Regions from separate parts of the Bacillus sp. CPT56D-587-MTF genome, predicted to be linked through region 1. Evidence: a T-box and tRNA genes for the amino acid it is inferred to sense, from the RefSeq annotation. Region 1 holds a T-box; the other regions hold tRNA genes.

The links. A T-box is a leader RNA that pairs with one kind of tRNA and senses whether it is charged. The one in region 1 lies ahead of ileS (isoleucine--tRNA ligase), so its partner is inferred to be a tRNA-Ile.
Region 2: it encodes a tRNA-Ile, which carries the amino acid that the T-box ahead of ileS (isoleucine--tRNA ligase) is inferred to sense. The anticodon was not compared.
Region 3: it encodes a tRNA-Ile, which carries the amino acid that the T-box ahead of ileS (isoleucine--tRNA ligase) is inferred to sense. The anticodon was not compared.

What each region holds. Positions count from the first base shown of each region.
Region 1 covers NZ_JBYTEF010000001.1:1,850,019-1,853,256, forward strand. Annotated here, with positions in the region: gene AC3WVZ_RS09630 (bacteriocin-processing peptidase family protein) at 1-1,143, shown strand, start outside; T-box leader at 1,236-1,476, shown strand; gene ileS (isoleucine--tRNA ligase) at 1,530-3,238, shown strand, end outside.
Region 2 covers NZ_JBYTEF010000001.1:372,631-375,868, reverse strand. Annotated here, with positions in the region: gene AC3WVZ_RS01950 (DUF3965 domain-containing protein) at 1-306, opposite strand, end outside; gene AC3WVZ_RS01945 (CBS domain-containing protein) at 627-1,046, opposite strand; tRNA gene AC3WVZ_RS01940 (tRNA-Glu) at 1,175-1,246, opposite strand; tRNA gene AC3WVZ_RS01935 (tRNA-Asn) at 1,248-1,322, opposite strand; tRNA gene AC3WVZ_RS01930 (tRNA-Ile) at 1,331-1,407, opposite strand; tRNA gene AC3WVZ_RS01925 (tRNA-Trp) at 1,418-1,488, opposite strand; tRNA gene AC3WVZ_RS01920 (tRNA-Thr) at 1,495-1,567, opposite strand; tRNA gene AC3WVZ_RS01915 (tRNA-Phe) at 1,578-1,653, opposite strand; tRNA gene AC3WVZ_RS01910 (tRNA-Asp) at 1,662-1,737, opposite strand; tRNA gene AC3WVZ_RS01905 (tRNA-Met) at 1,741-1,817, opposite strand; tRNA gene AC3WVZ_RS01900 (tRNA-Ser) at 1,838-1,930, opposite strand; tRNA gene AC3WVZ_RS01895 (tRNA-Ser) at 1,986-2,078, opposite strand; tRNA gene AC3WVZ_RS01890 (tRNA-Ala) at 2,099-2,171, opposite strand; tRNA gene AC3WVZ_RS01885 (tRNA-Pro) at 2,188-2,261, opposite strand; tRNA gene AC3WVZ_RS01880 (tRNA-Arg) at 2,272-2,345, opposite strand; tRNA gene AC3WVZ_RS01875 (tRNA-Leu) at 2,349-2,437, opposite strand; tRNA gene AC3WVZ_RS01870 (tRNA-Gly) at 2,454-2,528, opposite strand; tRNA gene AC3WVZ_RS01865 (tRNA-Leu) at 2,558-2,638, opposite strand; tRNA gene AC3WVZ_RS01860 (tRNA-Lys) at 2,653-2,728, opposite strand; tRNA gene AC3WVZ_RS01855 (tRNA-Gln) at 2,733-2,807, opposite strand; tRNA gene AC3WVZ_RS01850 (tRNA-Tyr) at 2,819-2,902, opposite strand; tRNA gene AC3WVZ_RS01845 (tRNA-Val) at 2,911-2,986, opposite strand; rRNA gene rrf (5S ribosomal RNA) at 2,992-3,107, opposite strand; rRNA gene AC3WVZ_RS01835 (23S ribosomal RNA) at 3,210-3,238, opposite strand, start outside.
Region 3 covers NZ_JBYTEF010000001.1:4,524,561-4,527,798, forward strand. Annotated here, with positions in the region: gene AC3WVZ_RS23320 (L-lactate dehydrogenase) at 1-136, opposite strand, end outside; tRNA gene AC3WVZ_RS23325 (tRNA-Glu) at 884-955, opposite strand; tRNA gene AC3WVZ_RS23330 (tRNA-Ser) at 961-1,051, opposite strand; tRNA gene AC3WVZ_RS23335 (tRNA-Asn) at 1,059-1,133, opposite strand; tRNA gene AC3WVZ_RS23340 (tRNA-Ile) at 1,141-1,217, opposite strand; tRNA gene AC3WVZ_RS23345 (tRNA-Gly) at 1,228-1,298, opposite strand; tRNA gene AC3WVZ_RS23350 (tRNA-Lys) at 1,312-1,387, opposite strand; tRNA gene AC3WVZ_RS23355 (tRNA-Thr) at 1,398-1,473, opposite strand; tRNA gene AC3WVZ_RS23360 (tRNA-Phe) at 1,488-1,563, opposite strand; tRNA gene AC3WVZ_RS23365 (tRNA-Asp) at 1,576-1,651, opposite strand; tRNA gene AC3WVZ_RS23370 (tRNA-Met) at 1,655-1,731, opposite strand; tRNA gene AC3WVZ_RS23375 (tRNA-Ser) at 1,759-1,851, opposite strand; tRNA gene AC3WVZ_RS23380 (tRNA-Ile) at 1,869-1,945, opposite strand; tRNA gene AC3WVZ_RS23385 (tRNA-Met) at 1,950-2,026, opposite strand; tRNA gene AC3WVZ_RS23390 (tRNA-Ala) at 2,047-2,119, opposite strand; tRNA gene AC3WVZ_RS23395 (tRNA-Pro) at 2,136-2,209, opposite strand; tRNA gene AC3WVZ_RS23400 (tRNA-Arg) at 2,220-2,293, opposite strand; tRNA gene AC3WVZ_RS23405 (tRNA-Leu) at 2,297-2,385, opposite strand; tRNA gene AC3WVZ_RS23410 (tRNA-Gly) at 2,402-2,476, opposite strand; tRNA gene AC3WVZ_RS23415 (tRNA-Leu) at 2,506-2,586, opposite strand; tRNA gene AC3WVZ_RS23420 (tRNA-His) at 2,609-2,684, opposite strand; tRNA gene AC3WVZ_RS23425 (tRNA-Thr) at 2,694-2,769, opposite strand; tRNA gene AC3WVZ_RS23430 (tRNA-Val) at 2,774-2,849, opposite strand; rRNA gene rrf (5S ribosomal RNA) at 2,854-2,969, opposite strand; rRNA gene AC3WVZ_RS23440 (23S ribosomal RNA) at 3,071-3,238, opposite strand, start outside.

The DNA of each region.
Region 1 (3,238 bases):
TACGGAGCGATGAATGAAATAGATAAAGAACAAGCACAGGTTGAATACGCACTACAATTAGATGGTGAGCATATAGAAGTTCTATATCATTATGCAAAAGTATTAGTGAAAAAAAGAAATGTAAAAGCAATTGAAGTTGCAATGAAAGTAATACAAAAAGATTTTGATAATGAACGTATATTTGATGTTTATGTAAAAGCAGTAGAGCAACATAAAAAATTGTCTAACATACGAGATTTTCTTCATACGTTAAAGGTGAAAAAAGCAGAAAGGAGTACAGCATTCATGTATGCTGCAGCTGCAGTTACGGAAATATGGATTGAACGCCAGCTGCATGAACAGCCAAAACGATCTATCATTACGAGAGCTTTTTATCGTATGAAAAATCGTGCGAAAGAAATTTCAATGGTTACTATGATAATTGATTTATATGAAATCTCTTTAAAGTTAAATCCGAAAAATAGTATGGCAGCACAGCGATTTGCGCTATTTTATGAGAATGTAGAGATGAATAAAGAAGCAATAGAGATTCTGCACACGTCACTAGAAAATAAATGGGATTATGACGTAGCGAAGCAACTTGTAAATCTTTTCGTTGAGTGCGAGGAAGAAGATATGTTAAGAGATGCTTTGGAATTAACGAAACAAATGGTTCGAGAACTACCAGATGATTATGATACTCTTCTTCTGCAAGCACAAGTATTCTTTAAAGCAGGGGAAGAAAGAAAAGCAGAAAAGATTATCTTACAATTAACAGAGCAAACACCGTTTGTAAGTAGAGCATTTCTTGCTTTAGGAGAAATATATCAAAGTCAAGAAAGGTTTGAAGAGGCAATTCATGTATTAGAAAATGCTTCTATACATCATCCAAATGAAACAGCAATTCTTCTTTCTTTAGCATCTTCATATCATGGTGCCGGCCAAACGATAAAGGCAGAAAAAATAACAAATGAAGTATTAATAATTGACGCGAGTGATTTGTTAGCAAGATATGATCGAGCTTGTTATTTAGCACAGTTAAATAGAAATGAAGAGGCGAAGGAAGAGCTTGAATTTGTCCTTCGTGAGGATGAATCGGGATTCTTTGCTGAACTTATTGAGGATGATGAAAATTTAGCAGCATTGCGAGAGTTTGAAAAGTAATTGTATAAGAATAGGGGAAAAAGATAAGGATATATTTTGAATTAGTTGACAATTAGTTGCTAAATGGCATAAAATAACTTTTAACAAAGTATACAAATCTGAAGACGAGAAAGAGTAAAATAGTGAGCTGTTCTCCAGAGAGCCGGTATATTGCTGAAAGCCGGTGTGCAGACGTTATTTGAAAATCATCTCCGAGGAGCCGAGGCTGAAAGTAAGTAAGCCCGGACGGATGTCTACCGTTACAAAGAACACGTATGATAGTACGTTGCTAAGTGCTATTAGTGAAAAAGCTAATAGAATTAGGGTGGTATCGCGGGTAAACCCGTCCCTACTTTATAGGGACGGGTTTTTTGTGTGCTTTAAAATATTCAAAGGAGTGATTGTATATGGAAAAAGTAGATGTAAAAGAATCAGCTGTAGGAAGAGAAATGCGAATTCGCAAACAGTGGAACGAACAAAATATTTTCGAACAATCAATTCAGAATCGAGAAGGCGCACAGTCTTTCGTATTTTATGAAGGACCACCAACGGCGAACGGACTACCGCATGTAGGTCATGCACTTGGACGAACAATTAAAGACTTAGTAGCAAGATATAAAACGATGGCTGGTTATAAAGTGTTAAGAAAAGCAGGATGGGATACACATGGTTTACCTGTAGAATTAGGCGTTGAGAAGCAACTTGGTATTTCTGGTAAACATGAGATCGAAGAATATGGCATTGAATCATTTATTCAAAAGTGTAAAGAGAGTGTTTTCACATATGAGAAGCAGTGGCGCGAATTCACTGAAAGTATTGGTTATTGGGTAGATATGGATGATCCGTATGTAACTTTAAAGAATCCATATATCGAAAGTGTATGGCATATTTTGGGGACAATCCATGAAAAAGGATTGTTATATAAAGGACATAGAGTTTCACCATACTGCCCAAGCTGCCAAACCTCATTGAGCTCACATGAGGTTGCACAAGGGTATAAAACAGTAAAAGATTTAAGTGCAACTGTGAAGTTTAAAGTGAAAGATAGTGAAAATGAGTATTTCTTAGGTTGGACAACGACACCTTGGACACTTCCAGCAAACGTTGCGCTTGCTGTCCATCCAAATATGGAATACGTTAAAGCAAAACAAGAAAGTCATGTATACATTGTTGCAAAAGAACGTGTACAAGAAGTATTAAAAGAGAATTATGAAGTATTATCTGTTCATAAAGGCGAAGAATTATTAAACACATCTTATACAGCACCATTTCCGATGAAAGAAGTTACAAATGGTTACCGCGTTATTGCAGCAGATTTTGTAACGGGAGATAGTGGTACAGGACTTGTTCATATTGCTCCAGCATATGGAGAGGACGATTATAGAGTTGTTCAAAGTGAAGGATTGTCATTCTTGCACGTTGTAGATGAAAAAGGTGAGTATACAGAGGCAGTACCATTTTTGAAAGGGAAATTTGTAAAAGATTGTGACGTGGATATCGTTCGTTATTTAGCGAAGGAAGGTTTACTGTATCATAAAGAAAAATATGAACATAGCTATCCGCATTGCTGGCGTTGTGATTCACCACTACTTTATTATGCAGGAGAAAGTTGGTTAATCCGAACAACTGCAATTAAAGATACATTTTTACAAAATAATGATTCTGTTACTTGGTATCCGGATCATATGAAACATGGACGTTTTGGTAAGTTTTTAGAAAATATGGTAGATTGGAATATTAGCCGAAATAGATATTGGGGAACGCCATTGAATGTATGGGAATGTGAAAGTTGTGATCATCAGTTCGCACCGAAAAGCATTGCCGAATTAAGAAAGAATAGTACGAAAGAAACACCAGAAGATTTGGAATTGCATAAGCCTTATGTAGATGAAGTGCAAGTCTGCTGCGGGAAATGCGGAGGCACAATGAATCGTACACCAGAAGTGATTGATGTTTGGTTTGATAGTGGTTCTATGCCATTTGCACAATATCATTACCCATTTGAAAATAAAGAGTTATTTGAAGAGCAGTTTCCAGCGGATGTTATTGCAGAAGGAATTGATCAAACACGCGGCTGGTTTTATAGTTTATTAGCAGTATCAGCACTATATACAGG
Region 2 (3,238 bases), 1.5 Mb from region 1:
AAAATCATTTGCCTCTTCATACCAACCAATCTCTTGGCATAAGCGAAGAATACGCACTAAAGTTGGAATTTCATCTTTATGAAACTGCGGTAATTTCTTTGCTTTATTCATGCCATATACGATAAATGCCGCTAAATTTTCTTCTTTATAAAATTCTTTCTCTTTCCATACTAATATAGTTCGTTCTTTCCCCTCACCTTTTGGGTGACAAGGTACAAGCAAAGAAAATAATTCAGCGAAATTATTTGGTTCTATATATGTATCTGTAACCAAATTCCAATTTGGATCGCCCTGTACAGCCTTCATATAATTCCCCTTCCCTTTTCATCTATGTAGGAAATATTAATTTATTATCGCACCACTAAAAATTAATATTGTTATATTCAAAATCTCTCATAATGCTTATATCTATCAGTATATCATCTTTTCTCTTATTAAAAATTAAGAATAACAAATTTTAAAAAATGTCGAAATTATTAACCACATACTTATTATATAATGTCTCAGATACATCACGCTAACATATTAGTTTAATCCATATATACTAGAATAATGTATCTGAAATTTATATATAATTTAGCTCTTTATGAGTGACCATTAAACTCTCGGTTAATGAAAGTTTCAATTTACTCTGTACGCTCTGAGATTTCGCTCAAGGCAAATCCAGCTTGATCATCTGCTGATTCCCTTATAGCTAAATCTCCTAGTGCTAACATGCCAATAAGTTGACCACTATCAACTACTGGTAATCGTCTAATTTGATGCTGTGCCATTAGCTCTGTAGCTTTTTCAATAGAATCATTTGGAGAAACTGAGATAATATTTGTTGTCATTACATTTGTAATCTTATTAGATCCAGGATGTTTTTCAGCAATCCCTCGAACGACTAAATCACGATCAGTAACAAGCCCAACAACTTGCTCATTTTCAACAACAGGAATTAATCCAATCGATTCTTCCTTCATTTTTACAGCTGCCTCATATACATTGTCTAGCGGTGTACAATGTACAATATGGGTACTCATTAAGTCTCTCACTCGTGTCATTATGATTTCCTCCTTTTTATACATACCATAGCTTTTCCAAAATTCCTTTATTTATTTCTGGAAAGTAACGTAATAAAAAGGATTAACAAAATAAAAAAGAGCCAGCATAATGCTGACTCTTTTTGGTATGACCCGTACGGGATTCGAACCCGTGTTACCGCCGTGAAAGGGCGGTGTCTTAACCACTTGACCAACGGGCCATGGCTCCGCAGGTAGGACTCGAACCTACGACCGATCGGTTAACAGCCGATAGCTCTACCACTGAGCTACTGCGGAATAATATATGGTGGGCCTAAATGGACTCGAACCATCGACCTCACGCTTATCAGGCGTGCGCTCTAACCAGCTGAGCTATAGGCCCATATACTTTACAGGGGCAGTAGGAATCGAACCCACACTGGAGGTTTTGGAGACCTCAGTTCTACCTTTAAACTATGCCCCTAAATGATGCCGGCTAGAGGACTTGAACCCCCAACCTACTGATTACAAGTCAGTTGCTCTACCAATTGAGCTAAGCCGGCATAAAAAAAATGGTGGCTCGGGACGGAATCGAACCGCCGACACGAGGATTTTCAGTCCTCTGCTCTACCGACTGAGCTACCGAGCCAACATAAATGGCGGTCCCGACCGGGGTCGAACCGGCGATCTCCTGCGTGACAGGCAGGCATGTTAACCACTACACCACGGGACCATTTGGTTGCGGGGACAGGATTTGAACCTGCGACCTTCGGGTTATGAGCCCGACGAGCTACCGTGCTGCTCCACCCCGCGACAATATAAAGTTTTAAAAATGGAGGAGGTAGAGGGATTCGAACCCCCGCGCGACTCTCGCCGCCTGTCGGTTTTCAAGACCGATCCCTTCAGCCGAACTTGGGTATACCTCCATGAAGGAAAAAATAAATATTTTATTATTATATGTCTAAGCCATTAAAGAAAAAATGGAGGAGGTAGAGGGATTCGAACCCCCGCGCGATTCTCACCGCCTGTCGGTTTTCAAGACCGATCCCTTCAGCCGAACTTGGGTATACCTCCGAGACATATATTAAATAAAGTGGAGCCTAGCGGGATCGAACCGCTGACCTCCTGCGTGCAAGGCAGGCGCTCTCCCAGCTGAGCTAAGGCCCCATGTTTTTTGGGAATATCGGGAAGACAGGATTTGAACCTGCGACCCCCTGGTCCCAAACCAGGTGCTCTACCAAGCTGAGCCACTTCCCGTTAATAAAAGCGCGCCCGAGAGGAGTCGAACCCCTAACCTCTTGATCCGTAGTCAAACGCTCTATCCAATTGAGCTACGGGCGCATATGGTGCCGAGGGCGGGGGTCGAACCCGCACGGTGGTCACCCACCGCAGGATTTTAAGTCCTGTGCGTCTGCCTGTTCCGCCACCCCGGCATGTCATATTGAAAATTGGAGCGGAAGACGGGATTCGAACCCGCGACCCCAACCTTGGCAAGGTTGTATTCTACCACTGAACTACTTCCGCAAGACATGTATGAGTTATTTTATTAAAAGTGCGGGTGAAGGGAGTCGAACCCCCACGCCAAAGGCGCTAGATCCTAAGTCTAGTGCGTCTGCCAATTCCGCCACACCCGCATATTTCATTAAAATGGTGAGCCATGAAGGACTCGAACCTTCGACCCTCTGATTAAAAGTCAGATGCTCTACCAACTGAGCTAATGGCTCTTAATGGCTGGGCTAGCTGGATTCGAACCAGCGCATGACGGAGTCAAAGTCCGTTGCCTTACCGCTTGGCTATAGCCCATTAATTAAGAATGGTGGAGGGGGGCAGATTCGAACTGCCGAACCCGAAGGAGCGGATTTACAGTCCGCCGCGTTTAGCCACTTCGCTACCCCTCCGACATATATGGTGGAGGATGACGGGATCGAACCGCCGACCCCCTGCTTGTAAGGCAGGTGCTCTCCCAGCTGAGCTAATCCTCCATTTTGCCTGGCAACGTCCTACTCTCACAGGGACAAGGTCCCAACTACCATCGGCGCTAGAGAGCTTAACTTCCGTGTTCGGTATGGGAACGGGTGTGACCTCTCTGCCATCATTACCAGACTGTATTCATTTAAGACAAGAATCATTTTAACTCATTTGACCTCGAAAGTCAACAAGTTTTTTATATTCTTTCAAAACTAAATAACATTTGCTACATATTATATGGTTAAGTCCTCGATCTATTAGTATTC
Region 3 (3,238 bases), 2.7 Mb from region 1:
CCCCTTCTGCTTTTGCTTCATTAACATCTACTAATACGAATTCTTCAGCTACACCTTGGTTGATCATTGAGTAAGCGTAACTACAACCTACAGCTCCTGTTCCTACTAATACTACACGATTGATACCTTTTTTCATGGTAATTTCCCCTCTCTATTGTTCACGTATATTTTTTTATGATTGTTTAAGTAATTAATTAAAATACTAATTTAATGTTGTTTAACTTCTTTACATTCATATTGTAGCACGTATTATTGTGAATTACTTCACAAATTATGACCTATTTGTGAACTTTTTCACATAGAGTGTAAAGTTATTGGAATAGGTGTGGAATCCATTTCAATGGAGGCGTTTTCTTTAGATTGTGAAAGGGATTTTCTTGTGGTTTTTGTCGGTAAGTGAAATTATACCAGCGATTTTTAGAATATATCGACCGTAACTCCAAATATATCAGCGATTATTAAAATTTATCGATCGTAACTCAAATTATATCAGCGATTTTTGCAATATATCGACTTACCGACAAAACTCGACAATACTGACAACATAAAAAAGCTGTCTTCAGTAGATCACAGCTATTGAGAGAAAGCAGCTTCTTCTATATATTATTTATTTTCCACAGTAGCTCCCAGATGCATTTTCATCGGTTTCTCCAAGTGTAGGAGGCTACAGCCATACAGCTGGGGTAAAAGTTCAAGTTGAAGTTAATTCCTTCATATTCATACAGGTCCAAATAATTAACATGATTGTATTTACGGCTCTCTATGTACCCAACTGCAACAGCGAATACTTCATATTTCTTCTATTGCATAAAAAAGCAGACTATCCAAAGTCCATTTTTATACAACAAAAAAGAGATAGCAGATTATGCTATCTCTTTTAGTATGACCCGTACGGGATTCGAACCCGTGTTACCGCCGTGAAAGGGCGGTGTCTTAACCACTTGACCAACGGGCCAGTTCTGGCAGAGAAGAAGGGATTCGAACCCTCGCACCGCGTTCGCGATCTACTCCCTTAGCAGGGGAGCCCCTTGAGCCACTTGGGTACTTCTCTATAAATATGGCTCCGCAGGTAGGACTCGAACCTACGACCGATCGGTTAACAGCCGATAGCTCTACCACTGAGCTACTGCGGAACAATTATGGTGGGCCTAAATGGACTCGAACCATCGACCTCACGCTTATCAGGCGTGCGCTCTAACCAGCTGAGCTATAGGCCCATAATTGAAAAGCGGGTGAAGAGAATCGAACTCTCGACCAGAGCTTGGAAGGCTCTTGTTTTACCACTAAACTACACCCGCATTAAATTGTAAATGGTGAGCCATGAAGGACTCGAACCTTCGACCCTCTGATTAAAAGTCAGATGCTCTACCAACTGAGCTAATGGCTCATTTTGAAAGTGGTGCCGACTAGAGGACTTGAACCCCCAACCTACTGATTACAAGTCAGTTGCTCTACCAATTGAGCTAAGTCGGCTTGCGTTTTCAAAATGGTGGCTCGGGACGGAATCGAACCGCCGACACGAGGATTTTCAGTCCTCTGCTCTACCGACTGAGCTACCGAGCCTTTATGTAAAAATGGCGGTCCCGACCGGGGTCGAACCGGCAATCTCCTGCGTGACAGGCAGGCATGTTAACCACTACACCACGGGACCATTTGGTTGCGGGGACAGGATTTGAACCTGCGACCTTCGGGTTATGAGCCCGACGAGCTACCGTGCTGCTCCACCCCGCGATGATAAAATATTTACTTTAGAAAAAATGGAGGAGGTAGAGGGATTCGAACCCCCGCGCGACTCTCGCCGCCTGTCGGTTTTCAAGACCGATCCCTTCAGCCGAACTTGGGTATACCTCCGAGATATATACGTCTAATGGTGGACCTTGTAGGACTCGAACCTACGACCGGACGGTTATGAGCCGTCTGCTCTAACCAGCTGAGCTAAAGGTCCTTTATGGTAGCGGCGGAGGGGATCGAACCCCCGACCTCACGGGTATGAACCGTACGCTCTAGCCAGCTGAGCTACACCGCCATAAATGATATTAATATAAGTGGAGCCTAGCGGGATCGAACCGCTGACCTCCTGCGTGCAAGGCAGGCGCTCTCCCAGCTGAGCTAAGGCCCCATGTTTTTTAGGAATATCGGGAAGACAGGATTTGAACCTGCGACCCCCTGGTCCCAAACCAGGTGCTCTACCAAGCTGAGCCACTTCCCGTTAATAAAAGCGCGCCCGAGAGGAGTCGAACCCCTAACCTCTTGATCCGTAGTCAAACGCTCTATCCAATTGAGCTACGGGCGCATATGGTGCCGAGGGCGGGGGTCGAACCCGCACGGTGGTCACCCACCGCAGGATTTTAAGTCCTGTGCGTCTGCCTGTTCCGCCACCCCGGCATGTCATATTGAAAATTGGAGCGGAAGACGGGATTCGAACCCGCGACCCCAACCTTGGCAAGGTTGTATTCTACCACTGAACTACTTCCGCAAGACATGTATGAGTTATTTAATTAAAAGTGCGGGTGAAGGGAGTCGAACCCCCACGCCAAAGGCGCCAAATCCTAAGTCTGGTGCGTCTGCCAATTCCGCCACACCCGCATATTAATTTATTTAAGAAAAATGGGGCGACTGATGGGAATCGAACCCACGAATGCCGGAGCCACAATCCGGTGCGTTAACCACTTCGCCACAACCGCCATGATTTCTGGTGCCGACTAGAGGACTTGAACCCCCAACCTACTGATTACAAGTCAGTTGCTCTACCAATTGAGCTAAGTCGGCTAAATGGTGGAGGATGACGGGATCGAACCGCCGACCCCCTGCTTGTAAGGCAGGTGCTCTCCCAGCTGAGCTAATCCTCCATTTGCCTGGCAACGTCCTACTCTCACAGGGACAAGGTCCCAACTACCATCGGCGCTAGAGAGCTTAACTTCCGTGTTCGGTATGGGAACGGGTGTGACCTCTCTGCCATCATTACCAGACTGTATTCATTTAAGACAAGAATATAAAAAACTCATTTACTTTCGAAAGTCAACAAGTTTTTTATATTCTTTCAAAACTAGATAACATTGCTACATATTATATGGTTAAGTCCTCGATCTATTAGTATTCGTCAGCTCCACATGTCACCATGCTTCCACCTCGAACCTATCAACCTGATCATCTTTCAGGGATCTTACTAGCTTACGCTATGGGAAATCTCATCTTGAGGGGGGCTTCATGCTTAGATGCTTTCAGCACTTATCCCTTC